Regions from separate parts of the Agrobacterium sp. NPDC089420 genome, predicted to be linked through region 1. Evidence: riboswitches for the same ligand, from Rfam matches in the RefSeq annotation. Region 1 holds a riboswitch; each other region holds the start of a gene.

Region 1 (10,725 bases):
AACCGGCTGCCGCCGCGCGAACGCGACATCGCCATGGTGTTTCAGGACTATGCGCTTTATCCGCACAAGACCGTGCGCGAAAACATGGGTTTCAGCCTGAAGGTGCGCGGCGTGAGCGCCTCGCAGGCCAATGCCAGCATCGATGAGGCGGCGAAGATGCTCGGCATCGAGCATCTGCTCGACCGTCGGCCCGGCCAGCTTTCCGGCGGCCAGCGCCAGCGTGTGGCCATGGGCCGCGCCATCGTGCGCCGCCCGCAGGTGTTTTTGTTCGACGAGCCGCTTTCCAACCTCGACGCTAAACTCCGCGGACAGGTGCGCACGGAAATCAAGCGGCTGCACCAGCAGCTTGGCACCACCATCATCTATGTCACCCATGACCAGGTGGAGGCCATGACGCTGGCCGACCGCATCGTCATCCTGCGTGGCGGCGATATCGAGCAGGTCGGCACGCCGGATGAGGTCTATAACCGTCCCGAAAGCGTCTTCGTCGGCGGTTTCGTCGGTGCGCCCGCGATGAATTTCGCCCGCGCCAAGGTCAATGGCGACCGGTTGGCATTCTCCGACGGGAACTCCCTGCCGATGGCGGCCATTCGCCCCGCGCGTGAGACCGGTCTGGAAGGACGGGAAGTCATCGTCGGCATTCGCCCGGAACATTTCGGCCCCGCCGAGGGCTTCGATACGCAGCTTGCGGTCAAGGTGCAGGTGGTGGAGCCGCTCGGTTCGGACACGCTCGTCCATTTCAGCCTCGGCGATGCGGCGCTGACCGCGCGGATGCCACCGCAGCTGAGGCCAATGCCGAACGAGGAGCTGCGTATCGGCCTCGATCCGTCCAAGGTCCATCTTTTCGACGCGACGACGGAACGCTCGATTCACTGATTGCCGGGGCAGGAATGCTGCGGCCAAAGTTTTAATAACGGGAGGAACACATGACATTTAAAACCATTCGGGGCAAAGCCCTTATGGGCGCAGCGCTCTGCGCAACCATGCTCACCTTTTCGGGACAGGCCTTTGCCGATGCCGAACTGAAGATCTTCGTTTCCAGCCAGCATCAGCCCGATGTCTGGCGCAAGGCGCTCGACCAATATGAGGCGAAGACGCCCGGCGTGAAGGTCGTGATCGAGACCGGCGGCAACACCTCGGAAATGCAGGCGCAATATCTCAACACCGTCATGTCGGCCAAGGATTCAAGCCTTGACGTGCTGATGCTCGACGTCATCCGTCCGGCGCAATTCGCAACGGCCGGCTGGACCAGCGATTTCTCCGGCAAGGACATGTCCGGCTATCTGCCGACCTATGCCGAAGCCAACACCGTGGACGGCAAGATCGTGGCGCTGCCCGCCTTCGCCGACTCGATGTTCCTTTATTACCGCAAGGACCTGCTGGACAAATACGGCATTCAGCCGCCGACCACCTGGGACGAGCTGAAGGAAGCCTCCAAGAAGGTAATGGAGGGTGAAAAGAACCCCGAGCTTCAGGGCCTGTCCTTCCAGGGCAAGGCGATCGAGGGCGCGGTCTGCACCTTCCTCTTACCCTATTGGAGCGAAGGCAAGTCGCTGGTTGAAAACGGTAAGCTGAATTTCAACAATCAGGCCGCCGTGGATTCACTGAAGCTCTGGAAGAGCTTCGTCGACGAGGGCATTTCCAAGAAGAATATTTCCGAAGTGGCGACCGACGACACCCGCAAGGAGTTCCAGGCCGGCAAGGTTCTCTTCGCCGTCAACTGGTCCTACGCCTGGACCCATTTCCAGGGCAAGGAATCGCAGGTGAATGACAAGGTCGGCGTTACCCGCCTGCCCGCCGTCAAGGGCGGCGAGCAGACGACCTGCCTCGGCGGCTGGGAATTCGGCGTGTCCGCCTATTCCAAGCAACAGGATGAGGCCAAGAAGCTGGTGGAATATCTCTCCGGTGAGGACGTCTCGAAGTTCATGGCCATCAACGCCGCCCTCCTGCCCACCTATGCCGCGCTCTACAAGGATGCCGATGTGACCAAGGCGATCCCGTGGTTCGCCGATGCGCTGCCCGTGGTCGAAACCGCCAAGGCTCGCCCCGTGACGCCGCGTTACAACGAGGTCAGCGAGACGATACGTACCACCGTCAACGGCGTGCTTGCCGGCGTGATGACGCCGGAGGACGGCGCAAAACAGATGGAAAGCCGTCTGCGGCGCGTTCTGCGTTAAGCTTCAGGCCGGAGAGCGGCATGGTTTCATGCCCTTTCCGGCCGCTTCGACGGAACAGAAATGTCGCCTGAGCAGCGCGACAACGAACCGGGCATGAACCGGTCCGATCGGGAGACGATGACGTGAATCCAGTTGCGGGAGTGGCAGGTGTGACAATGCCGGAAAGAACCATGGTCCGGGTGGACGAAAAGCAGCTGCCGCGCTGGACACGCTGGCTCGATCTCGGCGACCGGTCGCTTGCCGTGCTTCTGCTGGCGCCTGCCGCCATTCTTTTATCGCTCATCATCGTCTATCCGGTGGCGCGGCTCGTTTATACCTCGTTTTTCAGCCTGTCGCTGACATCGGGCCTGCCGGCGGAATTCATCGGTTTTGAAAACTACACGGCGATGTTCGACGACCCGATCTTCTGGGAAACCACCTGGAATACGGTTCTTATAACGCTGATTACCGTGCCCGGCGCTCTGCTGATGGGCCTCGGCCTCGCGCTGCTCGCCAACCTGCCCTTTTCCATGCAATGGCCGATGCGCCTGTCGCTGCTGATCCCCTGGGCGCTGCCGCTCTCCTTTGCCGGCCTGATCTTTGCCTGGTTTTTCCATTACGAATATGGCGTGGTGAATGATGTGCTGAACCGGCTGGGGTTCGAAGGCGTCATCTGGTTCAACTCCCCCAACTGGGCCTTTGCGGCCATCTGCCTGACCATCATCTGGAAGACATCCTCCTTCATGGCGCTGATGATCCTTGCCGGCCTGCAGACCATTCCGCGCTCGCTCTACGAAGCGGCGGATGTGGATGGTGCGGGCAAAATCCGGCAGTTCTTCGAGATCACCCTGCCGCTTCTCAAGCCCTCGATCGTCGTCGCCCTCATCTTCCGCACGATCACGGCGCTGCAGACCTTTGATATTCCTTACATGATGACCGGCGGCGGCCCCGGCACATCTACCACGACGCTTGCCATGTACATTCACCAGAACACCGTTTCCTTCCTCGATCTCGGTTACGGTTCGGCGCTCGCCGTCATGATGTTTGCGCTCTCCATGTGCGTCACCGCCGTTTATCTGCGCATCATCAGGACGAAGGACTGATCCCATGAGCACCGTTGCAAATTCCGGTCTGTCCTCGTTCTTTTCCGGCAAGCCGCTGCGCTTCATCGCCGCCTCCATTCTTCTGGTGAATGGTCTTTTCCCGGCGATCTGGATCCTTTTCACCTCGCTGAAGACGGAAGCGGAACTGACGGTCAAGCCGATCACCTGGTTTCCGCATGCGCCGACGCTGGCCAATTACATGCAGGCCTTTTCCGACCAGCCGCTGCACCTCTTCCTGTTCAACAGCTTCATGGTGGCGCTGCTTTCAACCGCGCTCACCATCCTGATTTCGGTGCTGGCGGCTTACGCGCTGGCGCGGCTGAACCTCAAATACCGGGCGCTGATCCTCTCGCTCATCATTGCCGTTTCCACCTTTCCGCTGGTGACGCTCTTGGTGCCGCTGTTCGAGATCATGCGGGCGCTCAACCTGCTCAACAGCTGGACGGCGCTGATCCTGCCCTACACGGTGCTTTCGCTGCCGGTCTGCACGCTGATGCTGGTCTCATTCTTCGAGAGCATTCCGCGCGATCTCGAAAATGCCGCCATGATCGATGGCTGCACCCGCATCGGCGCGTTGTTCAAGGTCGTTGTGCCGCTTTGCGCACCAGGCGTCTTCACCGCCGGCATTCTCGCCTTCGTCAATGCCTGGGACGAGTTCCTGCTGGCGCTGTCCTTCAATTCCAACCCGGCGCTGCGCACCCTGCCCGTCGGCATCCAGCTTTATCAGGGCGAGTTCGCCTTTCCCTGGCCGGTCATTTCGGCGGCGCTGGTGGTCGGCATCGTGCCGGTGGCAATCCTGATCGTCATCTTTCAGGAAAGGGTCGTCTCCGGCCTCACCGCCGGCGGTCTCAAGGGCTAAACAGGTACAGTCATGCAATTCGAAAAGACCAAAGACGGCTTCACGCTTTCAATCGGCGGCCGTATCCTGCTTTCCCATTCGCGTGACAACCCGGCTTTCTTCACCGGTTTCGGCAAGGAGCGGATGGACATGTATCGCGGCAATTTCGATATCGAGGACTATGTCATCGAGCGAACCGCGCTGCGCCATGCCGAACTCGATGGCGACAGCGTCACGCTCTCTTCCGCACCCGGGCAGGCCCCGCGCCTACGTCTGACGCTCGACGGTAACACCATCCGGTTGACGGCGCTGGATGAGGCGATCAACCGCCTCTGGCTGCGCGTCGTCGCGGAAACGGATGAGCATGTCTGGGGCGGCGGCGAGCAGATGTCCTATTTCGACATGCGCGGACGGCGTTTCCCGCTCTGGACCTCCGAACCCGGCGTCGGCCGCGACAAGACCACAGACATCACCTTCAAGTCGGATGTCAGCGGCAAGGCGGGCGGTGATTATTACAACACCAACTATCCGCAGCCGACCTATCTCTCATCGCGCAAATATGCGCTGCATGTGGAAACCAGCGCCTATTCGGTCTTCGATTTCCGCTATGGCGATTTCCACGAAATCGAGATCTGGGCGATCCCCGAAAGGATCGAATTCTTTGCCGGCGACCGCTTCACCGATATCGTTTCCGCCCTGTCGCTGCGGTTCGGACGCCAGCCGGAATTGCCGGACTGGGTCTATAACGGCGCCGTCATCGGGTTAAAGGACGGCGTCAACTCCTTTGCCCGGCTGGAGAAAATCCGCGCGGCCGGAACGAAGGTGTCCGGCCTGTGGTGCGAGGACTGGGTGGGGCTGCGCCAGACATCCTTCGGGGCACGGCTCTTCTGGGACTGGCAGGCCAATGAAACCCGCTATCCGCATCTGCGCCAGAAGATCGCCGAGCTTGCCGATCAGGACATCCGTTTCCTGGGTTATGTGAACCCCTATCTCTGCGTCGACGGACCACTGTTCCCGGTCGCCGAAGAAGCCGGTTATTTCGCCACCGGCGCGGACGGCAAGACGGCGCTGGTGGATTTCGGCGAATTCGATTGCGGCGTGGTCGATTTCACCAATCCGGCCGCCGCCGACTGGTTCGCCGAGGAGATCATCGGCAGGAACATGCTGGATTTCGGCCTTTCCGGCTGGATGGCCGATTTCGGCGAATATCTGCCGATCGACATCAAGCTTTCCAACGGCATCGACGCCAAGCTGATGCACAATGCCTGGCCCACGCTCTGGGCCGAGGTCAACGCGAAGGGTGTCGAAAGCCGGGGCAAGACGGGTGAAGCGCTGTTCTTCATGCGCGCAGGCTTCACCGGTGTGCAGGCCCATTGCCCGCTGATCTGGGGCGGCGACCAGTCCGTCGATTTCTCCCGCCACGATGGACTTGTCACCGTCATCTGCGGCGCGCTTTCCTCCGGCCTCATGGGCAATGCCTATCACCATTCCGATATTGGCGGTTACACCAGCCTGTTCGGCAATGTCCGGACGGCGGAACTCATCATGCGCTGGGCGGAAATGGCGGCCTTCACCCCCGTCATGCGCACGCATGAAGGCAACCGCCCGCGCGACAATCTCCAGATCGATCAGGACGAGGTGGTGCTCGCCCATTTCGCCCGCATGACGGCGATCTACGTAGCGCTCGCCCCCTATCTGAAATCGCTCTCTGCGGAGGCCGCGAGAACCGGCTTGCCGGTGCAGCGCCCGCTTTTCCTGCATTTCGAGGAAGACCGGCAGACCTATTCCATTCAGGACAGCTATCTCTACGGGGCGGACATGCTGGTGGCACCGGTCTGGAAAGCCGGCGAAACGCATCGCCTGCTCTATCTTCCGGGCGACGGCGAGTGGGTGCATCTGTGGAGCGGCGCCCGTCATGCCGGCGGTCAAGAGGTGACCATCGAAGTACCGCTTGGCGAGCCTGCGGTTTTCTACCGCGCCGAGAGCAGCCATGCGCCGCTGTTTGAGCGGCTGCGCCGCACCTGAAACGCGGCCATCAGCTTGTAAGACGCGGCGCGCTGATTGCCTTTTTGAAAAGCGCCGACATCGCCTCGCTGATGCCTTGCGAAGGGCTGACTTCGAAAAACAGCCCCGCAGACGCGCAGGCCTGCATACGCGAGCTGATTTCCGTCTGGAAGGGCTGTATCCACAGCCTGTACCAGCCATTGCCCGTCAGCGGCAGGTAAGTGGTATAAAGCACGGCGATACGGAAGCCTTTTTCCTTGAGCTTGGTGCAGAGCCTTATGTCGATCGGCTCCTGACAACGTCCGCCTTGCGTCGTTTGTTTTGTGCATTTGTTGGGCTTGTAGCTGTCGCCGACCCCATCAGACACGAAGAACACGATTTTTTCCGGCGTAGCGGAACTAGCGCCGCTGCCCGACGCTCCCATTTTGCCTTCGATCTTGGTCAGCGCCCGATCGAAACTGGTGTGCTGATCGTTGTTATACATGTGATAAGGAACCGACATCAGTTCGATGTCGCCGACCTTTTTCTTGGCCTCCTGCAAATCCGACGTGCGCGACACAACCTCAAACAGGTCCTGGTCGGGAAAGGCGTCGTCCGCCGTCTTCCCGAAAGTATAAACGGCAATGCGATATTGATCCTTGCTCTTGCGCGTGGCCGCCGCCGTATCCATCAAGCTCGCGGTTGCCTTGGCAACCACGTCGATGCGTGTGGTCGCGTTGATGCGATCCTTGGCGTCGATATCTTTGTTCTTGATCCTGAAATAGGTGCTGGCCGGATCTGACGTGCCGTCTTTCGTTGTCAGATGACAGGCGAAAGCGCATCCGATAACCTTTTGCATCGTGGCGACATCGGCCGGCGTGGCGCCGACGCCCATGGAAGGGGAATTGTCCAGCAGGAGATAGAAATCGGTAAAGGTTTCCGTCTCGTATTTGGCTGTCGCGCTGCCCCCGACAGTGATGAAATTCGTTCCGAGAAGCCGGGTGAGCGTCGTCGTCACCGAAGCTCTGAAATTGACCGCCGATTCAATGATGGTTCCACGCTTGATCACCGATACTTCAAGGGACAGGAGCTTATAATCCGCGCTCCCCCGCTGATTGCTGTGGAACAACGCCGCCGCTTCCTCAGCGCCAACGGTAATGACGCCATCGCCGGACATCGTCCTCGCCGCCTGGGCGCTTGCCGATGTATCGGCAACCACGGCGAGCGCGGCGGAATCCGCCGCCATCTGCAGATCGGACTTGATGGTGACACCGCGTGTTATGTCCAGCGCTACACCCGCCGCCCCGAAGAGCGGTATCATCAGCACTGCGCTGAGTATGGCAAAATTTCCCGACCTGTCCCGCCAGATGTTCTTCAAGTTAGCCCCCAAGCCTCTCTGAATGCCGGCAACAGCTAACGGAATGATATTGCAATATAGTTTATTGATATAACTAATCATCGATAAATTCGATATACCTCATAACCACATATATCATTCCCTCATCTGTCCGTGACCGCCTGGCATGCAAGGACGTACCGTTGACATTTTTAAAACTTGACCTACAAAACAAGCTCTTCCGAGGGGAGCACCGCACGGTGCTGAGATGGCGATGAGCCGGACCCTTGAACCTGATCCGGGTCATGCCGGCGTAGGAACGGAAACTGTCGTGCCCTTGAGGCTCAGCCCTTTCTCTTCTCCGCCTGACCCTGATCTCCGTGATTGTCACATCTGGAGAGCGAATGATGATGCTGAAACCTTCTGCCCCTCGCGCATGGTGCGTTTGCGTCTGAGGTCCGGCCCATGCGCGCCACACATGCGTTGAACGGTATCGGTCTTCTGCTCCTTCTCTGGCAGGCGGGGACATGGCTGTTTGCGCCGCCCCGTTATATTTTGCCGTCACCCGCCGATGTCGCCGCCGCCTTCCTGCGCCAGCCCGGTTTCCTGTTCGGTCAGGCCATGGTGACGCTTGGCGAAATGGCGCTGGGGCTCACGGCAGGCATCGTCGCCGGCATCGTCGTCGCCTTCACGATTGCCGCCATCCCGCGTCTCGGCCGCCTCTTCTGGCCCATGGTCCTGGTGCTGCAGGCCTTTCCCGTTTTCGTGCTCGCTCCGATCCTCGTCCTCTGGTTCGGCTTCGGCATGGCATCGAAAGTGGTCATGACGGCGATCATCATCTTCTTCCCCGTCGCTTCCGCCTTCACCGATGGCCTCAATCGCACGGACCGGGCCATTCTCGACGCCGCATCGCTGACCGAGGCGAGCCATTGGCAGATCCTCACCCGGCTGCGCGTGCCACTGGCGCTGCCGTCGCTGATATCGGGGCTGCGGGTGGCGGCGCCGCTCGCCCCGCTCGGCGCCGTCATTGGCGAATGGGTCGGGGCTTCCGCCGGGCTCGGTTTCGTCATGATCCAGTCCAATGCCCGCATGCAGACCGACACCATGTTCGCCGCCATGGCCATTCTTGCCGTTATGGCGGTACTGCTCAGGCTTATCGTCGATCGCGCGACAGCCAATCTGGCCCCCTGGGCCAAGGAAACAGAACACGTCAATTCTTTCAGATATTTACGGAGACTTTCGGCACCATGAAACGAACTCTTCTTTCCCTCGTCCTCGCAGCGGCCAGCGTGCTTGCACCCGTACAGTCACAGGCGGCCGACAAGCTGACCGTGTTGCTCGAATGGTTCGTGAACCCCGATCATGCGCCGATGGTGATCGCCAGGGAGCGCGGCCTGTTCGCCGATGCCGGCCTGGACGTGGAACTGGTGCCGCCTGCGGACCCCTCCGCCGTACCGCGCCTCGTCTCCGCGAAACAGGCCGATATCGGCGTGCATTACCAGCCGAACCTCTATCTCGACCACGATGCCGGCCTGCCGCTCGTGCGTTTCGGCACGCTGGTCGAAACCCCCCTCAACACCGTCACCGTTCTGGCCGACGGGCCGATCAAAAGCCTGAAGGACCTGAAGGGCAAGAAGGTCGGTTTTTCCGTTTCCGGTTTTGAAGACGCCATGCTGAAGCGGATGCTGGAAAAGGACGGCCTGACGAAGGATGACGTGGAACTCATCAATGTCAATTTTTCGCTCTCGCCGTCGCTGATCGCCGGCAAGGTGGACGCAACGCTTGGCGGCTTCCGCAATTTCGAACTGACGCAGATGAAGCTCGAAGGCCACGAGGGCCGTTCCTTCTTCCCGGAGGAACACGGCGTGCCGGCCTATGACGAGCTGATCTTCGTCGCCCATCGCGATCTCGCGACGGACAGCCGCCTGCCGCGTTTCCTCTCCGCCGTGGAACAGGCCGCGATCTTCATCACCAACCATCCGCAGGACGCCTGGCAGCTTTTCATCAAGGCCTATCCGAACCTTGACGATGCGTTGAACAAACAGGCCTTCTTCGACACCCTGCCGCGTTTTGCCAAGCGTCCCGCCGCGCTCGACCGCGCCCGCTATGTCCGTTTCGGCGCATTCATGCGGGACATGCAACTGATCAAGCAGGCGCCGGCCGTTGAAGACATCGCCGTGGAGCTGCAGCAGCCATGACCGGAGATCTTCCCACGGCGGCAAAGGCCGCCGATATTCTGGAGCGCGTGCGCAAGGCGCGCCCACGCGTGCATTGCCTGATGAACACCGTGGTGCAGAAATTTACCGCCGACGGCATCACCGTCGTTGGCGGCATACCGTCGATGACCACGTCACCGGAAGAAATCGAGAGCTTCGTCGCCAAGGCGGATGCGCTGACCGTCAACCTCGGTACGCTGGACGCCGAGCGGCGCAAGGTCATAAGGCTGGCGATCGAGATCGCCAGCGCATCCGGCAAGCCGTGGATCGTCGATCCCGTGCATGTCGACTATTCACCCTCGCGGCTGGCCTTCGCCCGGGAGCTCATCGCCCTTTCCCCCACCATCGTGCGGGGCAACCGGGCGGAAATGAGCCTGGTCGGGGACGTGCCGAATGCGGTGAGGATCGAAACCGGACCGGTCGATCATCTCCGCGATGCGATACGCAGCGTCAGGATCGTCAACGGCCACGCATGGATGGCGAAGGTGACCGGCACGGGCTGCCTGTCGGGCGGCGTCATCGCCGCCTTCATGGCGGTGGAAAAGGATGCCCTGACGGCAGCAGCCTCCGCCCTTGCCGTCACCGGCGTTTCTGCCGAGCTGGCCGCCAAACAGTCAAAGGGTCCCGGCACATTCGAAGCGGCGTTTCTGGATGCGCTGTCTGCAATTTCCGGTGACGACATCGTCAATCACGCGAGGATTGAGCATGAACAAGGTTGATTACCGTCTCAACGCGCTGGTGGATGCCGGGCTTGCCGATGTCGCGCCCTTGGCCGAGCTTGCTCTGGCCGCCGCACTCAATGGCGCGACCATTCTGCAGTATCGCGACAAGCACGGCTCGACACGGGACATGATCGACAACGCCCGCGCCATTCATGAGGCCATCTCCGGCACCGGCGTACCGCTGGTCGTCAACGACCGCGTCGATGTGGCGCTTGCCTCCGGCGCGGATGGGGTGCATCTCGGCGCCGACGACATGGATGCAAAGACCGCAAGGCGCATTCTCGGTGAAAAGGCGATCATCGGCCTTACCGTCAAGAACCGCGCCGATGCCGAACGGGCGGCTTCCATGCCTGTCGATTACGCCTGCATTG
Region 2 (10,725 bases), on a different contig from region 1:
GGTCGGGGATTTCGATTCCGCCAGCAAGGAGCTGCTCGATGCCTGGCCCGATGTGGAGCGCCAGCCTTACCCCGCCGCAAAGGCGGTGACGGATGGTGAGATCGCTGTCTCCGAGGCTCTTTCCCGCGGCGCGCATTCGCTGCTGCTGGTGGGTGCGCTCGGCGGGGCTCGAAGCGACCATGCGCTTCAGCACCTGCTTTATGCGGTGGCGCTTGCCGAGCGGGGTTTCGAGGTTACGCTGACCTCCGGCGAAGAAGAGGCGCGGCCCCTGCTTGCCGGTTCGCTGATTATCGATCTGCCGGCCGGATCGCTGTTTTCTGTGGCCGGATTCACCGCCCTTGAGGGTCTTGATATCGGCAATGTGCGTTATCCGCTTGAAGATTTCGCGCTTGCTTTCGGCTCTTCCCGCACTATTTCCAATGTCGCGAATGGCGGCCCTGTGCATTTCTCGCTGAAAAGCGGCAAAGCCATCGTGCTCGCCCGCCCTTATGATCTGACCGGAGCCTGACGCCTTGGCACCCCCTATTTTGAAACTCGATGATATCAAGCTGACCTTCGGCGTGACCCCGCTGCTCGATGGCGCCAATCTCCAGGTGGAACCTGGCGACCGCATCTGCCTCGTCGGGCGCAACGGCTCGGGCAAGTCCACCCTGATGAAGATCGCTGCGGGTCTCGTCGAGGCGCAGTCGGGCGAGGTGTTCCGGCATCCGGCCGCCACCATCCGCTATCTGGAACAGGCGCCGGATTTTGCCGGTTACAATACCGTTCAGGCCTATGCCGAGGCCGGCCTCGGACCGGGTGACGATGCCTATCGCGTCACGTATCTTCTCGAGCATCTCGGGCTTACGGGGCAGGAGGACCCGGTAAGCCTGTCCGGCGGTGAGGCGCGGCGCGCGGCGCTTGCCCGCGTCATGGCGCCCGAGCCCGATATTCTGATGCTGGACGAGCCGACCAACCATCTGGACCTGCCCACCATCGAATGGCTGGAAAGCGAATTGCAGCAGTCACGCAGTGCGCTGGTGCTGATTTCGCACGACCGGCGTTTTCTCGAAAAAGTCTCGACCTCGACCGTATGGCTCGATCGCGGCCAGTCCCGCCGTCTCAATCGCGGCTTTGCCCATTTCGAGGAATGGCGCGACAAGGTGCTGGAAGAAGAAGAGCTGGAGCAGCACAAGCTCGGCAAGGCCATCGAACGCGAAGAACACTGGATGCGGTATGGCGTGACCGCGCGGCGCAAACGCAACATGCGCCGTGTCGGCGAGCTTCAGGCCATGCGCGCCGAATATCGCGGCCACAAGGGACCGCAAGGCACCGTGCAGGCGACCGTCACCGAAGGACGTGAATCCGGCAAGCTGGTGATCGAGGCAGAAGCCATCACCAAGGCCTATGGCGAGCGTGTGATCGTCTCGCCGTTTTCGCTGAGGGTGCATCGCGGCGACTGCATCGGCCTCGTCGGGCCGAATGGCGCCGGCAAAACCACGCTTTTGAAGATGCTTACCGGCCAGCTTGAACCTGACAGCGGCGTGGTGAAGCTCGGCACCAATCTGGAGATCGCAACACTCGACCAGAAGCGCGAGGAGCTCAATCCCAACGATACGCTCGCGCACTACCTGACGGATGGCCGGGGTGACAATCTGCTGGTGAATGGGGAAGTGAAGCACGTAACGGGCTACATGAAGGATTTCCTGTTCCAGCCGGAACAGGCCCGCACGCCGATCCGCAATCTTTCGGGTGGTGAGCGCGCACGCCTTATTCTGGCGCGTATCCTGGCGCGGCCGACCAATCTTCTGATCCTCGACGAGCCGACCAACGATCTCGATATTGAAACGCTCGATCTGTTGCAGGAAATCGTTGCGGGTTTTTCCGGTACGGTCATTCTCGTCAGCCACGACCGTGATTTTCTCGACCGCACCGTCACCTCCACCATTGCGCCGGCCAATCCGGACCAGCCGGATGGGCGCTGGATCGAATATGCCGGCGGCTATTCGGACATGATGGCGCAGCGCAAGGGGGCCGCGGAAGAAAAGCGCAAGGCGGACAAGCAGGAGAAGACAAAAACAGCGTCTTCAGCCGCGCCGTCGCAGGAACCGGCAAAGGCGAAGGGCAAGCTTTCCTTCAAGCAGAAATTCGCGCTCGAAAATCTGCCGAAGGAGATGGAAAAGGCGCAGGGTGAAATCGCAAAACGCGAACAGCGCATGGCCGATCCGGCGCTTTTCACCAAGGACCCCGCCACTTTCAACACGCTGGCGCAGGAGATGTCGAAGCTGCGCGAAAAGCTGGAGGCCATGGAAGAGGAATGGCTGGAGCTGGAGATGCTGCGAGAGGAACTGGAAGGCTGAAGACGATATCTTTTGCCGATTTGAACGGCATCCGCCTTTGACAGGCAGGCGGAATTGCCGTTTGTTGTGCCGGTTCGGAGGAGTTCACATTATGCGCATGATCTTCGTCAATCTGCCCGTCAAGAACATCGAGACATCGAGAAACTTCTTCACGGCGCTCGGTTTCAGCTTCAATCCGGAATATTCGGATGACCGCACGCTGTGCATGATCGTGGAAGAGAACATCTTCGTGATGCTTCTTCAGGAGGAGCGTTTTCGCGATTTCATCAATGGCGATATCGCCGATGCCAAACGCAGCACCGAAGTCCTGACCTGTCTTTCCGCCGGCAGCCGCGAAGAAATCGACGGGATGATTGCAACGGCGCTTGCCTCCGGCGGCAGCGGCTGGAAACCCGTTCAGGATCACGGCTTCATGTATGCCGGCAGTTTTCAGGATCCCGACGGTCACGTTTGGGAACTGGTGCATATGACGGGGCAGGGCTGACCCTGGCCATCTTGCCAATCGCAGATGGCGGGACTAAACCATGATCTTGATCTAACGGGGTGTCTTCTGTTCTCGCGTGCAGAAGGCTGAGAGGCTTGCCAACCCGAAGAACCTGATCCGGTTCATACCGGCGGAGGGATTAGACGGCTTCAAGGCAAGCGGCTATTTCCCTTATCGTTTTTGAGGAGATATCCGTGCGCCGTCGTCTTTTCCTGAATTCCCTCGTTGCCGCCTCGCTGTTGCTGCCCGGTTTCGCCACCGCCCAGGACAAGCAGGAACTGACCGTCTACACCTATGAAAGCTTCGTTTCCGAATGGGGTCCCGGCCCCAGGGTGAAGGAAGCCTTCGAGAAGCTGTGCGGTTGTACGGTCAATTTTGTGGGTGTGGCGGATGGCGTGGCACTGCTGAATCGCCTGAAGCTGGAAGGTGCGGGATCCAAGGCGGATGTCGTTGTCGGCCTCGATACCAATCTCGTGGCGGAGGCGAAGCAGACAGGGCTTTTTGACGTCAGCGGCATTGATGCATCGGCGGCCAAGGTGCCGGGCGGTTACACGGACGATGTTTTCGTGCCCTATGATTATGGGCATTTCGCCGTCGTCTATGATACGCAGACCGTCAAGAATCCGCCTACGAGCCTGAAAGAACTGGTGGAGGGCGATCCTTCGCAGAAGATCGCCATTCAGGATCCGCGCACCTCCACGCCGGGGCTCGGCCTGCTTTTGTGGGTCAAATCTGTGTATGGCGACAAGGCGCCGGAAGCATGGGCAAAGCTCAGAAAGCGCATTCTCACCGTCACGCCGGGCTGGTCGGAATCCTACGGTCTCTTCACCAAGGGCGAGGTGCCGATGGTGCTTTCCTACACCACGTCGCCAGCCTATCACATGGTGGCTGAAAAGTCGGATCGTTATCAGGCCGCAGCCTTTTCCGAAGGACATTACATCCAGATCGAGGTGTCCGGCCTTCTCAAAAATGCGCCGCACAAGGCGCTGGCACAGCAGTTCCTCGCTTTCACGCTCACGCCCGGCTTTCAGGACGCGATTCCCGAAAACAACTGGATGATGCCGGTTGCGGCAACCTCGGCACCTTTGCCGGAGGCGTTTTCCAAACTCGTCGTGCCGCAAAAGACTTTCCTGATGGACCCGGAAGAAGTAGCCAAGAACCGCAAGGCGTGGATCGACGAATGGCTGGCGGCCATGAGCATGAATTGAAGAAAAGGCACGCACCGGCATGATGCTGCGTCGCGACTACCGGCGGTCGATCATCTTCGGGACGGCGGCTTTTGCCGCCGTTTTCCTGTTCATGGCGCTCGCGGTTGCAGCTTTGCTGTCCTTTGATGCCGGTGCATCCGCGGCCGGCATCATGGACGCCTATACATTGCGCATCCTGCGCTTCACGCTTTATCAGGCGATGCTTTCCACTCTTTTGTCCATTGTTCTCGGCCTGCCGGTCGCTCTGGCACTTGCCCGGCGGCGAGAGTTTCCGGGAAGGATCTGGATCATCCGGCTGATGGCGGTACCGATGGGGCTGCCAGTGATCGTCGGCGCCTTCGGCATCATCACCATCTGGGGCAGGCAGGGTGTCCTGAACACTGTCCTCATTTTTGCCGGTGCGGAACAACCTTTCAGCATCTATGGCCTTTCCGGCATCCTCATTGCCCACGTGTTCTTCAATCTGCCGCTTTCGGTGCGGCTGATGCTGGCCGGGCTGGAGCGCATTCCGGGTGAATATTGGCGCATGGCGGCAAGTCTCGGCATGGGACCGGTCTCGGTGTTCCGTTTCATCGAATGGCCGGCCATCTCGAGGCTCATTCCGGGCATTGCCGGGCTGGTGTTCATGCTGTGCGCCACCAGCTTCACGCTCGTGCTTCTTCTGGGCGGCGGGCCGGCGGCGACGACGCTGGAGGTGGCGATCTATCAGGCGCTGCGGTTCGATTTCGATCCACAGCGGGCGATTGCGCTTTCCGTTCTGCAGATCGTTCTCACCGCAGTCCTGCTCGGTCTTCTGGCATTTCTACCATCACCGGACGAGGAGATTTCCTCGCTTGACCGCACCATGCGTCGCTTCGACGGCAAGAACGCCGGAGCGCGCCTGTGGGACGGGGCGGCGATCGTTTTTGCAATTCTGCTGATCGGCCTGCCACTTGCCGCCATAGCCGTTTCGGGGCTGCAGGCCGATCTGCCGCGTCTCGTCACCGCGCCGGTCTTCCTGCGCGCCGCGGTGACCAGTCTTGCAATTGCCGGGCTGTCGGCCATTTTCGTCGTGTTCAGCTGCATGGCGATCATCGGTGCGCGCCAAGCTGTCGGCTCCAGGCGCAAGGCGGCGTGGCCGCTGCGCCTGCTTGCCACCCTGCTCGGGGCAGGATCGTCGCTGGTGCTGCTCGTTCCGCCGGTGGTGCTCGGAAGCGGATGGTTCCTGCTATTGCGGCCCTTCGGCGATGTCAGCTTTTATGCGCCTGTTCTTGTGGCGCTCATCAATATGCTGATGGCCTTGCCGCTTGCCATGCGTGTTCTCGAACCGGCCTTTACCAGCCATTTTCTGCGCACCGGCCGGCTCTCCGCCAGTCTCGGGCTGCAGGGCCTGTCGCGGCTAAGGTTTGCCGATCTGCCGGTTTTGTGGCGGCCCATGCTGATGGCATTTTGCTTTGCCATGGCGCTGTCGCTTGGTGATCTTGGCGCGGTTGCCCTGTTCGGGTCGGAAAATTTCGTCACCTTGCCTTGGCTGGTTTACAGCACTATGGGCAGCTACCGCACCAATGATGCGGCCGGCTACGCCTTCCTTCTCGGTATTGTCTGCCTGCTGCTTGCCGCAGGCGGCGTTTCACGGCAATTGCAATCGACACGGGCGCAATCAGCAAGGGTGGGCACATGACGGGCGATGATTTCGCAGTTCGGCTGGACAAGGTCAGGCTGCGGCTTGGAACGCAGGATTTCGAACTGGATTGTATCTTCCCGCAAGGTCAGGTGACCGCCGTTGTCGGCGCATCCGGTTCGGGCAAATCGACGCTTCTCAATCTGGTTGCCGGTTTCGAGGCGCCGGATTCCGGCCGTGTGGTGATCGGCGGGCGGGACGTGACGGCGCTCGACCCTTCCGAAAGACCGGTGTCATCGATCTTTCAAGACAATAACCTCTTCGCCCATCTTGATATCTTCACCAATGTCGCGCTCGGCGTCAGCCCCGCATTGAAGCTGAAGGCGGAAGACCGGCAGGGGATCGAGACGGCGCTTGCCCGCGTTGGTCTTGCGGGTTTTGACAGGCGTCTGCCGGGCACACTTTCCGGTGGCGAAAGGCAAAGGGCGGCGCTGGCGCGTGCGCTGGTCAGAAAAAAACCGGTCATGCTGCTCGATGAGCCCTTTGCCGCGCTCGATCCAGGGTTGCGATCGGGCATGGCGGCGCTGCTTCTCGACTTGCACGCCGAAACAAAAAACACCGTGATTATTGTCACGCACCATCCGGAAGACATAAAAAAGCTGGCGCAGCGGGTGGTTTTTCTTGATCGCGGCGGCATTGCCTATGCCGGAACGACCGCAGATTTCTTCACCACACAAAATGTGAAGGCCGTCGACAGTTTCCTGAACGGCTGATCGCCTTATTTTCGACGCGCGCCGCTGGCAATCGCTTTAGATGACTTCAATGGCGTTAATTTGCACTTGCCAGTTTCAAGTTGTTGCCCGAGAAAAGACGAGAATTATTGCGTTCTTCAGGAATATTCCGGACTTGATGGATCGTTTTTACCGTATCGGCATTCATCGCCCGTTGGGGCGAATCTGTTATTCTGGTCTGCAATTAACGGATGATCAGGAACGTTAGGGGCAGGCATAGGGAATGAAAAATAGCATGACTGCACAGTGGAGGCTCTTCTCCCGTTCAGGCCTTCGCCGCTCGGGCAGGATGGCTGCGGCCTGTTCCGTGCTGACGGCCTCTGCGCTGTTCCTGTCATCGTGCCAGTCCCTCTTCAGCCCGGCCTACCAGTCCACATTGCGCCCGTCGGACAATCCGCAAACCGTGGAGGAGGTGCAGAAGAACGATCCGCGTGCGCAGATGGGCGCGCGCGAACATCCGCGCATCGTGGCGAGTTATGGCGGCGAATATCGCGACGCCAAGACGGAGCGGCTTGTTGCCCGCATTGCGGGTGCGCTGACGGCCGTTTCGGAAAATCCGCAGCAATCCTATCGCATCACCATTCTCAATTCGCCGGCCATCAACGCCTTCGCGCTTCCGGGCGGCTATCTTTACGTGACGCGCGGGCTTCTGGCGCTTGCCAATGACGCGTCTGAGGTGGCGGCCGTGCTTTCGCATGAAATGGGCCATGTCACGGCCAACCATGGTATCGAACGCCAGCGCCGCGAAGAGGCGGAGGTGATTGCAAGCCGTGTGGTCGCCGAGGTTCTGTCGAGCGATCTCGCCGGCAAACAGGCGTTGGCCCGCGGCAAGCTCCGGCTTGCGGCCTTCTCGCGCCAGCAGGAACTGCAGGCGGACGTCATCGGCGTGCGCATGCTGGGCGAGGCGGGTTACGATCCCTATGCTTCGCCGCGCTTTCTGGATTCCATGGCGGCCTATGCGCGGTTCTCCTCGGCCGATCCCGAAAACGACCAGAGCCTCGACTTCCTCTCCAGCCACCCCAACACGCCGCAGCGCATCGAGCTTGCGCGCCGTCACGCCCGCGCCTTCGGCCAGGAAGGCCAGGTCGGGGATCGTGGCCGCGACTGGTTTCTGGACGGCATAGACGGCCTGCTTTACGGCGACAGCCCGCAGGAAGGTTACGTCCGCGGCCAGACATTCCTGCACGGAACGCTCGGCATCCGTTTTGACGTGCCGGAGGGTTTCGTCATCGACAACAAGGTCGAAGCGGTTCTGGCGACGGGTCCTGGCGACATGGCCATCCGTTTCGACGGCGTCGCCGATCCGAAACAGACAAGCCTTGCCAATTACCTGACCAGCGGCTGGGTTGCCGGCCTGTTGCCGGAAACCGTCAAGGAAACCCAGATCAACGGTCTGGAGGCTGCGACAGCCCGGGCAAGTGCGGATAAATGGGACTTCGACGTGACCGTCATTCGTGTCGGGCAGCAGATATTCCGGTTCCTGACGGCGGTGCCGAAGGGCAATACCCAGCTCGATTCCATCGCCAATGTGCTGCGCACGAGCTTCCGCAAGATGACGCCGCAGGAGATTGCCTCCCTGAAGCCGTTGCGGGTTCGCGTGGTGACGGTGAAGCCCGGTGAAACCGTGGCGACGATGGCGGCACGGATGATGGGAACAGACCGGAAGGTCGATATGTTCCGCATGATCAATGCGATGAGTGCCACGGCGACGATTCAGCCCGGGCAGCGGGTGAAGATCATTTCGGAATAAGGCTCAAAGAAAAACCCCGGAGTGATCCGGGGTTTTGTCTTCAGGCACCTGCGGCGATCATTGCCACTCGCGAACGTCGACGAAATGACCGGCGATTGCCGCCGCCGCCGCCATGGCGGGGGAGACGAGATGGGTGCGGCTCTTGTAACCCTGACGGCCCTCGAAATTGCGGTTAGAGGTGGAGGCGCAGCGTTCGCCGGGCTTCAGGCGGTCGTCATTCATGGCAAGGCACATGGAGCAACCCGGCTCGCGCCATTCGAAACCGGCCTCGACGAAAATCTTGTCCAGACCTTCCTTTTCCGCCTGTTCCTTGACGAGACCGGAGCCGGGTACGATCATGGCCGAAACGGTGGGGGCCACCTTGCGGCCATCGACGATCTTTGCCGCGGCGCGCAGATCCTCGATACGGCCATTGGTGCAGGAGCCGATGAAGACGCGGTCAATGGCGATATCGGTGATGCGTGTACCGGGCTTCAGGCCCATATAGTCCAGCGCCCGCCACTTGGAAGCGCGCTTGTTTTCTTCCTCTATGTCGTCCGGATTGGGCACGATGCCCTGAACGGAGGTCACGTCTTCCGGAGACGAACCCCAGGAGACGATGGGCGGCAGATTGGCCGCATCGAGGATGACAACCTTGTCGTAATGGGCGCCCTCGTCGGATTTCAGCGTCTTCCAGTAGGCGATCGCCTGTTCCAGCGTTTCGCCCTTCGGCGCACGCGGCTTGTCCTTGATGTAATCGAAGGTGGTTTCGTCCGGCGCGATCAGACCGGCACGGGCGCCGCCTTCGATGGTCATGTTGCAGACCGTCATGCGGCCTTCCATGGACAGCGAACGGATCGCTTCGCCGGCAAATTCGATCACATGGCCGGTGCCGCCGGCCGTGCCGATCTCGCCGATAATGGCGAGGATGATATCCTTGGCGGTCACGCCTTCCGGCACCTTGCCATCGACACGCACCAGCATGTTCTTGGCTTTTTTCTGGATCAGTGTCTGGGTGGCCAGGACATGTTCCACTTCCGAAGTGCCGATGCCGTGCGCCAGCGCGCCGAAAGCGCCATGGGTGGAGGTGTGGCTGTCGCCGCAGACGATCGTCATGCCCGGCAGGGTGAAGCCCTGTTCGGGGCCGACGATATGGACGATGCCCTGGCGCTTGTCGCGCTCGGAATAATATTCGACGCCGAAATCCTTGGCGTTCTGCGCAAGCGCTTCCACCTGAATGCGGCTTTCCTCGTTCTTGATGCCTTCCAGCCGGTCGGCGGTGGTGGGAACGTTATGGTCCACCACGGCCAACGTGCGGGCCGGCGAATGCACGGGGCGGCCGGCGATGCGCAGGCCTTCGAAGGCCTGCGGGCTCGTCACCTCATGGACGAGGTGACGGTCGATGTAGAGAAGACAGGTTCCGTCCGGGTCCCGGTTGACGACGTGGTCGTCCCAGATCTTGTCATATAAGGTGCGGGGTGCGCTCATGGCTCTGTGCCTTGTCATGGAAAATTGTATCGGGATTCAATAAGGCGATGGACAGCGGGTGCTGTCAGGCGAGCCTAAGTCGGCTGGTGAGCGCCCCGGAAACGCGCGCAAAGAACCGTGCCGGCAGACGCTTGTGGTCCTGCAGCACATAAACATTCTGCGCGAGACATCCGAATTTAGATCCCATGGCAGCGTTCATAGCAGATTGCCGGTTTTACGGCAACATGAATGCGCAGCATTGCCAGGGTGGGGCTTATGTGCGCCGCATCATGGCGGCCTATCCTTAAGACACCCCGTTTTGCCACGGCTCCTGAATGGCCATGGTGCGATGCAACTTGCGTATTTTGCGTCGCACATATAGATGGGTCCCCTTATCATTTGCATTTCGACGAGAAATCGAAGGGAGGGAAAGCATATGGTATCCGAAAAGGCCCTTATCTCGAAGATCACCTGGCGGCTGATGCCGTTTCTTGGCCTTCTCTACCTCATCGCCTATATCGACCGCCAGAATGTCAGCTATGCCAAGCTGCAGATGGTCGATGCGCTGAGTTTGAGCGAATATGCCTACGGTCTTGGCGCCTCGCTGTTCTTCATCGGTTACTTCATCTTCGAAGTGCCGAGTAACCTGTTCCTCAACCGTTTCGGCGCCAGCAAATGGTTCGCCCGCATTCTGGTTTCCTGGGGTGCCGTCACCATCGCGCTTGCCTATACGCAGAATGCGACGATGTTCTACATCCTGCGTTTCCTGCTCGGGCTCTGCGAAGCGGGTTTCTTCCCCGGCGTGCTGTTCCTGATGACGCTGTGGTTCCCGCGCGATTATCGCGGCCGCATGATCGGCCTCTTCATGATCTTCAGCGCGCTTGCCAATGCGATCGGCGCGCCGCTGGGCGGCATGCTGCTCGATCTGGATGGTTTCCTCGGTTATGCCGGTTGGGAATGGGTGTTCCTGGCCACGGGTATTCCTGCCGTCATCGCCGGTATCGTCACCTTCTTTTATCTGGATGATACGCCTGAAAAGGCGAAGTTCCTGACGCAGGACGAGAAGGACTGGTTGAAGAACCGTCTGGCCGAAGAAAACAAGGGCAT
Region 3 (10,725 bases), on a different contig from region 1:
TTCTCGCCGCCTCGACAAGGGCAAAGACATCAGGCTGCAACGTATCGTGATGACCGATGACCTCCAGCTTGATCCAGTTGGTGCGGAACACTTCCCGCGCCATCTTCGCCGTCAGCACCGCCTCCTTGACGGTATGACACCCGGCCGTATTGGGCAGGATTTGCCGATCCAGCTCGCGGATCAGCTCGAAAAACTGACCGCCCTTCTTAGCCCCTGCCATTTCCCGGCGCAGCGAAATCGTCAGAATATCCGTGTTGCTGGCCCGCACCGCATCGGCAAGGAGCGCGGGGGACGGATAACGCGCCGTGCCGAGCAGAAGACGGGACGAGACCTCGCGGCCATAAAGCGTCAGCATGGCCTCAACCTCCCTGCATCGGCGAGAGGATTTCGACGCGGTCGAAAGCCTTCAGCACGTAACCGGCGCGCTCCTGCGAATGCACCAGATCGCCATTGACCGCCGTCGCCAGCCATTCGCCTTCATAATCCAGGCTGGCGAGCAGGCCGGCCAATGTTTCGGCGGCAAGATCAAGCTCATCGCCATTCACCAGAAGTTTCATGATCCTGTTCCTTGTAAGAAAGCGTTTGGCGGACGATCCGGACCGCCTGCCCCGCCATGGCCGGCGAGAGCAGAAAGCCGTGCCTGTGCGCGCCGTTGATGAAGATGGTCCGGCCATCCTCGGTGACTTTCGGTAGATTGTCGGGATAGGCGGGACGCACGCCTGTCCCGGTCTCGATGATCTCCGCTTCCGCGAAAGCCGGATGAACGGCATAGGCGGCATTCAGGAATTCCATCATCGAGCGGGCGGAAATGGCACCCGTATCCTCCGTCTCGATCATCGTTGCGCCCACCATGAAACGACCGGGCTCGCGCGGCACGATGTAAAGCGGAATGCGCGGATGCAGCAGCCGGACGGGACGGGAGAGAGAAACCTCCCGCGTGGCGAGATAAAGCATCTCTCCACGCACGCCACGAAGGCTGGAAAGCGTCCCCACCGCCGCAGGCCCGGTGCAATCCACCACCCGGTCGAACCGCCGTTCGTCCACCAAAACCCCCAGGTGAAACCGTACACCCATGGCGCAAAGCCGTTGATGCAGCGATTGCAGCGCAAGGCGCGGATCGAGATGCCCTTCGCCCGGGAAATAGAGCCCGGACCGGAACCGCCCGGCAAGATCGGGCTCAAGCGCGGCGATTTCGCCCTCGTCCACCCAGCGATAGCCGCAGGTCCGCGATGCGAAACGCAACAGCTCGGCTTTGTCACGGGCCGGCGCGACGACCAGCGTACCGTTGCGCACGACAAGGCCGGGGGTTGCTTCCTCCCACCAGTCGAGCGCCACCTGGCCGAGCGCCAGAACGGCGTCTTCGGCGCTTTCACGCTCACACCATGGCGCCAGCATGCCACCCGCATAAAAGGACGCACCGCGCGATGGTTCGGCGTTGCGCTCCGACATCTCGACCGTAACGCCACTTCGCGCCAGCTCGAAGGCCGCCGTCAGACCGGCGACCCCCGTTCCCCTGACAAGAACGCGCATGTCATTCCGCATTCGCAGGTGTCGGCAGTGGCATGTAAAGCTCACCACCCTCCTTGAAGCGCGCGGCCATGGCCTCCAGCCCCTCCTTCTGCGCCTCGGCGCGGATATCGTGGGAAATCCGCATCGAGCAGAATTTCGGCCCGCACATGGAGCAGAAATGCGCGACCTTGTGCGCCTCTTTCGGCAGCGTTTCGTCATGGAAGGATCGCGCCGTGTCCGGGTCGAGCGACAGGTTGAACTGATCTTCCCAGCGGAACTCGAACCTTGCGCGCGACAGCGCATCGTCGCGCACCTGTGCTGCCGGATGGCCCTTGGCAAGATCGGCGGCATGGGCGGCGATCTTGTAGGTGATGACGCCGACCTTCACGTCGTTACGGTCCGGCAGGCCGAGATGCTCCTTGGGCGTAACGTAGCAGAGCATCGCCGTGCCGAACCAGCCGATCATCGCCGCGCCGATGCCCGACGTGATGTGGTCGTAACCCGGCGCGATATCGGTGGTCAGCGGTCCAAGCGTATAAAAGGGCGCTTCGCCGCAGGTCTTCAGCTGCTTGTCCATGTTCTCCTTGATCTTATGCATCGGCACATGGCCGGGGCCTTCGATCATCACCTGGCAATCCTTCGCCCAGGCGATCTGCGTCAGCTCGCCCAGCGTTTCGAGCTCCGCAAACTGCGCCGCGTCATTGGCGTCGGCGATCGAGCCGGGACGCAGGCCATCGCCCAGCGAGAAGGAGACGTCGTAAGCGCGGCAGATGTCGCAAATCTCGTCGAAATGCTCGTAGAGGAAACTTTCCTTGTGGTGATGCAGACACCACTTGGCCATGATCGACCCGCCGCGCGAGACGATGCCGGTGACGCGGTTGACGGTGAGCGGAATGTAATGCAGCCGCACACCGGCATGGATGGTGAAATAATCCACACCCTGTTCCGCCTGTTCGATCAGCGTGTCACGGAACACGTCCCAGTTGAGGTCCTCGGCAATGCCGTTGACCTTCTCCAGCGCCTGGTAAAGCGGCACCGTGCCGATCGGCACCGGCGAATTGCGGATGATCCATTCGCGGATATTGTGGATGTTGCGGCCGGTCGACAGGTCCATGACGGTATCCGCACCCCAACGGATCGCCCAGACCATCTTCTCCACCTCTTCCGCCATGGAGGAGGTGACGGCGGAATTGCCGATATTGGCATTGATCTTGACCAGAAAATTGCGGCCGATGATCATCGGCTCAAGTTCCGGGTGATTGATATTGGCGGGGATGATGGCGCGGCCGGCTGCCACTTCCTGGCGCACGAATTCCGCCGTGACATAATCAGGGATATGCGCGCCGAAACTCTCGCCATCACGCACAAGCTTTTCCTTGGCTGCCTCACGCCCGAGATTTTCGCGGATGGCAATGAATTCCATTTCCGGAGTGATGATACCGGCCCGCGCATAGGCAAGCTGCGTCACCGCCCTGCCCGCCGTCGCTTTCAGCGGCTGGTGGCGCACGGCAAATTCCGGCGTCAGGCGCTCGCCCGTGGCAAAGCCGTTATCTTCCGGCTTGACGTGCCGGCCCTCATAAGCCTCGACATCGCCGCGCGCCACGACCCAGTCGTGACGCAGGCGCGGCAGGCCCTTTTCGATCAGGACGGGATGGGCGGGATCGGTATAGGCACCGGAGGAATCATAGACCGTGACCGGCGGTTCGCCCGCGGTCGGATGAACGGCGATCTCGCGCATCGGCACGCGAATATGTGGATGAAGGATTCCCGGTTTATGGATTTTCGTGGAGGCGGCATGCGGTCCGGTGGTAACCGACAGCGGGATAGTCTTGGCAACGATATTCATCTTGAGGCTCCAAAGTTTGACAGTGGAGACCCAGTTCGAGCCGGAATGATGGAAAATACCGAAGTGCCGACACGGACGTCCTGACGCCAGCCGACCCTCGATCTTTGCACCGTCCCTACGCCAGTATGAACTGGATCAGGTTCAACGGGTCACTGCGCATGAAAGCAGAATCTCAGCCCCTTGACGGGACACCCCTGGTGAATGGCCATAGGAAAAGACACCGCCCGGCTTTTGTCAAGGCCGCTCATCAACGCTTGGCAAAGGTGCGGGAATGGCGCATGCTGCCGTTAGTTGTAATTAACCTAACGGTTTAGGTGAATATTATCGTTTGCGGCATAACGATAAGCACAAACCTTCCTAATGTTGATTTCATTGGAGATACGTCGGAATGAATGCGACTATTCGTGAAATACTGGCCAAATTCGGCCAGCTTCCCACCCCCGTCGATACGATTGCTGATGAAGCCGATCTTTACGCGGCCGGACTTTCTTCCTTTGCGTCGGTGCAATTGATGCTGGGTATTGAAGAAGCTTTCGATATCGAATTTCCCGATAATCTGCTGAACCGCAAGTCCTTCGCCAGCATCAAGGCCATTGAAGACACCGTTAAGCTCATTCTGGATGGTAAAGAGGCAGCCTGATGAACGTGACCGTAGCGCCGCAGGATGAAACTCTGTCCGCGCGCGCGGGCCGTGTCGCGACCATTGCCGCCGGACATGCGGACGAGGTGGACGTCACCGGCCGTTTCCCGGAAGAGGCCGTCACGGCCTTGAAACAGGAACGCCTGCTGGGCATCCAGATCCCCTCCTCCCTCGGCGGCGAAGGCGCATCCCTGCAGCAAATCGCCGATATCTGCGCCCGTCTCGGTCAGGCCTGCTCGGCAACCGCGATGATTTTCGCCATGCATCACATCAAACTGTCCAGCCTGGTGGAACACGGCGTCGACAGCACCTGGCATGCGGGTTTCATGCGGCGCGTCGCCGGTGAGCAGCTTCTGCTCGGCTCGGCCACCACCGAAGGCGGCATCGGCGGCAATCTGCGCAACTCCATCTGCGCGATCGAGGTCGAAGGCGATAGCTGCCGGCTGGAAAAGGATGCGACCGTCATTTCCTATGGCAGCAATGCCGACGCCATCCTCATCACCTCGCGCGCCCACAAGGATGCCGCGCCCGCCGACCAGGTGATGACCGTCTTTCTGAAAGATCAGTACATTCTCGAAAAAACCCATGTCTGGGACACGCTCGGCATGCGCGGCACCTGTTCGGATGGGTTTCTGTTCCGGGGCGAGGCGCCGGCGACACAGATATTCCCGAAGCCTTTCGCGGAAATCGCCGCGCAATCCATGCTTGCAAGCTCGCATCTCCTGTGGAGCGCCGTCTGGTATGGCATCGCCTCGGATGCCGTGCTGCGCGCACAGTCCTTCGTCAGGGCCGCGGCACGCAAGTCACCCGGCACCGCTCCTCCCGGCGCCATCCGCCTTGCCGAGGTGTCCACCAAGCTGCAGGTCGTCAAATCCAACATCATTGCTGGCATCAAGGCCTATGAGGACACCAAGGTCGACCCGGAAAAGCTGATGTCCATGGCCTTCGCGGTCGCCATGAACAATGTGAAGATCTGTTCTTCGGAAACCATTCTGGAAATCATCGACCACGCCATGCTGGTCTGCGGCATCATGGGCTACAAGAACGGCACGCCCTACAGCCTTGGCCGTCACCTTCGCGACGCGCATTCCGCCCGGCTGATGATTTCCAACGACCGCATTCTCGGCAATTCCGCCAATCTCCTGCTGGTTCACAAGCAGGATACCAGCCTCTTGGGATAAGACCATGGACATGCAAACATCGTTCCTCGATCGACTGTTCGAAGAAGGCCTGCTGATTGAAACCGGTGTGGACGGTCTTTATGGACGCAGCGGCCAGTTCGAGGACGTTATTGCCGCCTTCGAGCGGCTGATCGACCGCACCGGTGGCGCCGACGGCGCCGAAGCGATCCGTTTTCCGCCCGGCATCAACCGCGCCTATTTCGAAAAAAGCGGTTACATGAAGAGCTTCCCGCAGCTTGCCGGCACGGTCCATTCCTTCTGCGGCTGCGAACTCGACCATGTCAGCCTGCTGAAAACCATGGATGAGGGCGGCGACTGGACCAAGGACCAGAAGGCCACCGACATCGTGCTGACGCCGGCGGCCTGTTATCCGCTTTATCCGACGATCGCCAAGCGCGGCGCATTGCCTGCCGGCGGCGGTCTCTATGACATCCAGTCCTATTGTTTCCGCCATGAACCCTCCAAGGATCCCGCCCGCCAGCAGCTTTTCCGCATGCGCGAGTATGTACGCATGGGCACGGAGGCCGACGTCACCGATTTCCGCCAGAGCTGGATGGATCGCGGCGTCGACATGATGAAGGCGGTCGGGCTCGACGTCACCATCGATGTCGCCAACGATCCCTTCTTCGGGCGTGCCGGCAAGATGCTCGCCAACAACCAGCGCGACCAGAACCTTAAATTCGAGCTCTTGATCCCGGTCACGTCGACGACCAGCCCGACGGCCTGCATGAGCTTCAATTACCACCAGGATGCCTTTGGCCAGAAATGGGGCCTCAATCTTGCGAATGGCGATGTCGCCCACACCGCCTGCGTCGGTTTCGGCCTTGAGCGCATCGCACTCGCACTGTTTGCGCATCACGGTCTCGACGTGAAGAAATGGCCTGCAAAGGTCGTGGAAACGCTCTGGGGCTGACCATCCATGCGGCAGATTTTTTCCGGTCTCGATCCTCGAAACTACACGCAGCATCCGCTCCATTCCTCCGAAAGAATGTGGCCGGAAACCAATTGCTACATCGACTTGTGGATCGAGGTACTGGCCTCGAAAGGCCTGCCGCCGGAAGCCATGTTCGGTTTCACGCTCACGCAGGATTTCGAGGGCGACCAGTTCACCTTTTTCAAGGTGCCGCTGGAAGACCTCGAGGCGCTTTATGGCGTTCGCGCCACCGAACTTGCGATCTTCGACAGGGTGGAGAACCACATCGAGGCACAGCTCGAGCGCGGCCGCATCTGCCTGATCGAAATGGACAGCTTCTATATGCCGGACACCCATGGGGTGGGCTACCGGAAGGAACACGGCAAGACCACCATCGCCATTAACCGGCTCGATCTGGCGAGGCGGGAAGTCGACTATTTCCACAATGCCGGTTTTTTCCATCTGGCAGGCGAAGATTTCGACGGATTGTTCCAGCACCATCTGGCGGAAACCGGCCCGCCCTTCCTGCCCTATACGGAATTTGCGAAATTTGCAGACAGCAATCCCGCGCCGGCAGATATTCGCAAGACGGCCGAACGGTTGCTGAAGTTCCATTTCTCGCGCCGCCCCTCCGCCAATCCGGTCCGGGCTTTTGCCGCCGTGTTTCCGGCGCAGGTGGAAAAGATCGCCGAAAGACCCTTCGGCTTTTTCCACAAATACGCCTTCAACACCCTGCGCCAGCTTGGCGCCAATTTCGAACTGGCGGCAAGCCACTTCGAATGGCTGGAGGGCGACGACCTGTCTGACGCGCGCGATCATGCGCTGCGCATCTCCGAAGTCGCCAAGACCGTGCAGTTCCAGCTTGCCCGCGCTGTCACGCGCCGCAAATTCGATGCGCTGGTCTCGGTACTCGATCCGGCTGCCGATGCATGGGACGGCTTGATGGAAAGCCTTGCGGCGAAACTGTCAAATGCCAGCGAGGCAGCGTGAGGAGCTATATTCAGGACGACAGCGAGGAACTGCTGAGTGAAGGCTGGACGCTGACACTTACGCCGGCGAATGCCTGCGAGACCCCGTCTGACATTCCCTCGACACTGGAAACTCTGCACGTCTCCGTTCCCGGCACCGTGGCGCAGGCCCTGGAAGCCGCCGGAAAATTCGATCGCCTTGCCCCCGTCGCGCTCAACGACAGGGATGCCTGGTATCGGCTGACGATGATTTCCGATGCGCGTGAACGCGCCACCCTGCGTTTTGACGGTCTTTCCACCATTGCCGAAATCTTCTTCAACGGCGAACTGATCGCCGCCAGCCAAAACATGTTCGAAAGGCTTGAGGTGCCGGTCAGGCTGACAGGGGCGGACGAGCTGGCAATCTGCCTGCGCGCCCTCGCGCCGCGGCTCGAAAAAACCGGCCCGCGCGCCCGCTGGCGGCCGCAGATGATGAATACACAGGGGCTGCGGCTGATCCGCACCACCGCGCTCGGCTACATGCCCGGCTGGTCCCCCGAAATCCATGCCGCCGGTCCATGGCGGCCGATCAGCCTGATAAGGCAGGATGGTGTTCTCTGCACGGTCCGTTCTTCACTGGACGACGCCGGAACCGGAACAGTGAGCATCACCCTTGAAACCAGCCGGACCGTCACATCGGCACGGCTGCACTGCGCCGGTTACGGCGCCGATCTTGCCATGGATGAAAGTGGCAAACTTTCCGGAGAACTCCGCATACCCGACGTGGAGACATGGTGGCCGCACACGCATGGCAGACCCGCCCTGCACGAGATCATTCTGGAGCTGGACGGCAAGCAGCATCGGCTCGGGCGCACCGGCTTCAGGCGGATCGAGATCGATCACGGCGAAGACGGCCGTGGTTTCGGGCTCAAAGTGAACGGCCAGCCCGTCTTCTGCCGCGGCGCGGTCTGGACGACGGCCGATATTGTGCGTCTGCCCGGCGCAAGGCGGGATTATGAACCGTGGCTGCGAAAAGCCGCCGAAGCCGGCATGAACATGATCCGTATCGGCGGCACCATGACCTATGAAACGCCGGCATTCCTCGCGCTTTGCGATGAGCTTGGCATCATGGTGTGGCAGGACGCCATGCTCGCCAATTTCGATTATCCGGCAAAGGATGATGCCCTTCGCCAGCATATCGTTGCGGAAATCTCGCAATTCCTTGAGGCGACGGCGCTTTCTCCGTCGCTTGCCGTTTTCTGCGGCGGCAGCGAAATGTACCAGCAGGGCGCGATGCTCGGCCTGCCGGAACAGATATGGAAAGGCGCGCTGACCGAAGAGATCTTGCCGGAACTGGTCGCCGGGAAAAGGCCGGATGCGGCCTATGTCGCCAATTCTCCCTCCGGCGGCGCGCTGCCGTTTTTTCCCAATGCCGGCGTCGGCCATTATTACGGTGTCGGCGCCTATTGCCGCCCGCTGGAGGATGCACGTCGCGCCGATATACGCTTTGCCGCCGAGTGCCTCGCCTTCGCCAATATCCCCGAGCAGGAAACGCTGGACAGATATCTTCCCGGCATGGCCGTGCACGATCCGCGCTGGAAAGCCCGCACGCCACGCGACCGCGGCGCCTCCTGGGACTTCGAGGATGTCCGCGATCACTATCTGAAGCTGCTTTACGATGTCGAGCCGGACGTGCTGCGACGGGAACACGGCAGCCTTTATCTCGACATGTCCCGGGCTGCGACAGCCGAGGTTATGGAGGCGACCTTCGCCGAATGGCGGCGCGGCGGCTCTTCCTGCCGGGGCGCGCTGGTCTGGACGCTGCAGGATCTCGTTCCCGGCGCGGGCTGGGGTATCATCGATGCCACCGGCAGGCCCAAATCCGTCTGGCATGCCTTGAAGCGAGCGTTCCGCCCCATTCAGGTCAGTCTTTCCGATGAAGGCACCAATGGGCTGGACATTCATCTTATCAACGAAACCGGTGACGGCTTCGACGCCATGCTGGAACTGACCTGCCTACGCGATGGCATGCAACCTGTCGTCCATACCAAAAGGCCTCTGACGCTTTCGCCGCGGCAGAGTCAGACGATTGCCGCAACCGATTTGTTCGGCGCCTTTTTCGATACGACCTATGCCTATCGCTTCGGCCCGCCCTCCCATGATGTCACTGTCGCCCGGCTTCGCGACGTGACGAATGGACATGTCATTGCCGACGCCTTCCATTTCCCTCTCGGCCGGAAAAAGGCGCTGCATGCCGCAAACCTGCAGGCGGAGATCAGCGAAACCAACGGCAATTGGTCGCTTGAGATCGGCACGGACCGGCTGGCGCAATCCGTCCATGTCACGGCGGAAGGTTACCGCGCATCGGAGAACTGGTTCCACCTCGGCCCGGGCGAAACCAGGAAAATCAGCCTGCTGCCCGACACGGCGACGACCGAGACGCCGCCTTCCGGAGAGGTCGTGTCACTGGGTTCCAGCCGGCGGTTTTCCTTCTAGAGCCTGCCGCTTCACCGCCTCGATGTAAATCTTCCTCGCTTCCGGCGTTGAAAGATTGTGATCGGCATCGGGAATAATGGTCAGCGAGACATTCTGATAGGCTGAGAGGCCTTTGCCATCGGCATCGAAATAATATCGGAAATGCTCCAGGCCATCGTCATGATCACTATAGAGCAGACGAATGGCGGTATTTTTCGTCTTCAATCTGTCGAAAGCATCATAGACGGCACGTCCTTCCTCGCTACTCCAGCGGAACAGCCTTGCCGTTTTTGTCGAAAGCCTCTTTATCGTTGCCTTGACAATGTTCAATCCGGCACTTGCCACATCGACATCACCGCTGATGAGGCGCCTGAATGTCGCGCCTTGGCGAAAGCGCTGGCTGTATTCGCCAAAGGAACGCGGCCGCTTGTGCAGGGCCTCGTCAACAGAGCGACCTTTTCGCCAATGAAAGACAACCGGATTGACAGCAACCACGGCGCCGATCCTGTCATCGGCAAGCGCGCTGTTAAAAGCTAGGTAGGCGCCGCTGCACCGGCCCGCCGCGATAAAAGGACCTGTACCGCGCTTGCCGAGAAAATCGAGGGCAGCGGCCATGTCCTCATTCTGCGCCGCATCATAAAGAACCTGGTCGGGCACATTATCAACCGGCGGGCTGTCGGCAATATTGGCGGCATCGAAGCGGAGAGACGCAACCCCATCTCGCGCAAGCGCGCGCGCGGTCTGAACGGAAAGCCTGCCCCAGCCCGCGTGCCGGTCATAGGCCGCGCCAAGCAGAAGAACCGATGAAACCACCCGGCCGCCGTCCGGCGCGCAAAACACGCCGAAAAGCCGGCCGCCTTCGCCAAATTGCACCGGCTGCTCGACAAAACCGCGACCGCGCTGCGGCGCATTGAGAACGTCATCCTCCCCAGGAATCTCCAGGCTTCCGGCGCGGCTCTGCGCCAGAACCCAATTCACCAGCTGGGTCACCACATCGCCGGATATTTTCGAGAGTGTCGGGCTGGAGACGAGATCGTCATAACCCGCAAACTCCACCGCCTCCACCTCGCCGCCGATCGCCGCAAGATGTTTGGCGAAATCGGCATCGGTCACGCGGCCCGGCCGCGACAGAACCAGAATGGCCGGAGCCGGAACCTCAGTCAGATTGGAAAGATTGACCTTTTTGACCGCCTCCGCGACACCCTCCGGCATGA

The links. Region 1 has a riboswitch for thiamine pyrophosphate ahead of ACI2KA_RS21080 (ABC transporter permease). Riboswitches for the same ligand answer to the same signal wherever they lie in the genome.
Region 2: linked by a shared signal. The riboswitch ahead of thiB (thiamine ABC transporter substrate binding subunit) and the one ahead of ACI2KA_RS21080 (ABC transporter permease) in region 1 are both predicted to bind thiamine pyrophosphate.
Region 3: linked by a shared signal. The riboswitch ahead of thiC (phosphomethylpyrimidine synthase ThiC) and the one ahead of ACI2KA_RS21080 (ABC transporter permease) in region 1 are both predicted to bind thiamine pyrophosphate.

Annotation. Positions count from the first base shown of each region.
Region 1 is NZ_JBJDMY010000015.1:137,438-148,162, forward strand. It holds gene ACI2KA_RS21050 (ABC transporter ATP-binding protein) at 1-876, shown strand, start outside; gene ACI2KA_RS21055 (ABC transporter substrate-binding protein) at 927-2,177, shown strand; gene ACI2KA_RS21060 (carbohydrate ABC transporter permease) at 2,348-3,259, shown strand; gene ACI2KA_RS21065 (carbohydrate ABC transporter permease) at 3,264-4,118, shown strand; gene ACI2KA_RS21070 (alpha-glucosidase) at 4,131-6,122, shown strand; gene ACI2KA_RS21075 (TadE/TadG family type IV pilus assembly protein) at 6,133-7,458, opposite strand; TPP riboswitch at 7,651-7,753, shown strand; gene ACI2KA_RS21080 (ABC transporter permease) at 7,882-8,667, shown strand; gene ACI2KA_RS21085 (ABC transporter substrate-binding protein) at 8,664-9,614, shown strand; gene ACI2KA_RS21090 (hydroxyethylthiazole kinase) at 9,611-10,351, shown strand; gene thiE (thiamine phosphate synthase) at 10,338-10,725, shown strand, end outside.
Region 2 is NZ_JBJDMY010000006.1:195,257-205,981, forward strand. It holds gene ACI2KA_RS11815 (thiamine diphosphokinase) at 1-508, shown strand, start outside; gene ACI2KA_RS11820 (ABC-F family ATP-binding cassette domain-containing protein) at 513-2,339, shown strand; gene ACI2KA_RS11825 (VOC family protein) at 2,431-2,823, shown strand; TPP riboswitch at 2,869-2,979, shown strand; gene thiB (thiamine ABC transporter substrate binding subunit) at 3,018-4,031, shown strand; gene thiP (thiamine/thiamine pyrophosphate ABC transporter permease ThiP) at 4,051-5,691, shown strand; gene ACI2KA_RS11840 (ATP-binding cassette domain-containing protein) at 5,688-6,404, shown strand; gene ACI2KA_RS11845 (M48 family metalloprotease) at 6,712-8,172, shown strand; gene leuC (3-isopropylmalate dehydratase large subunit) at 8,230-9,639, opposite strand; gene ACI2KA_RS11855 (MFS transporter) at 10,055-10,725, shown strand, end outside.
Region 3 is NZ_JBJDMY010000006.1:347,118-357,842, reverse strand. It holds gene ACI2KA_RS12550 (thiazole synthase) at 1-355, opposite strand, end outside; gene thiS (sulfur carrier protein ThiS) at 360-557, opposite strand; gene thiO (glycine oxidase ThiO) at 532-1,530, opposite strand; gene thiC (phosphomethylpyrimidine synthase ThiC) at 1,532-3,355, opposite strand; TPP riboswitch at 3,450-3,561, opposite strand; gene ACI2KA_RS12530 (acyl carrier protein) at 3,744-3,995, shown strand; gene ACI2KA_RS12525 (acyl-CoA dehydrogenase family protein) at 3,995-5,176, shown strand; gene ACI2KA_RS12520 (amino acid--[acyl-carrier-protein] ligase) at 5,181-6,089, shown strand; gene ACI2KA_RS12515 (DUF1839 family protein) at 6,096-7,079, shown strand; gene ACI2KA_RS12510 (glycosyl hydrolase 2 galactose-binding domain-containing protein) at 7,076-9,532, shown strand; gene ACI2KA_RS12505 (hypothetical protein) at 9,500-10,725, opposite strand, start outside.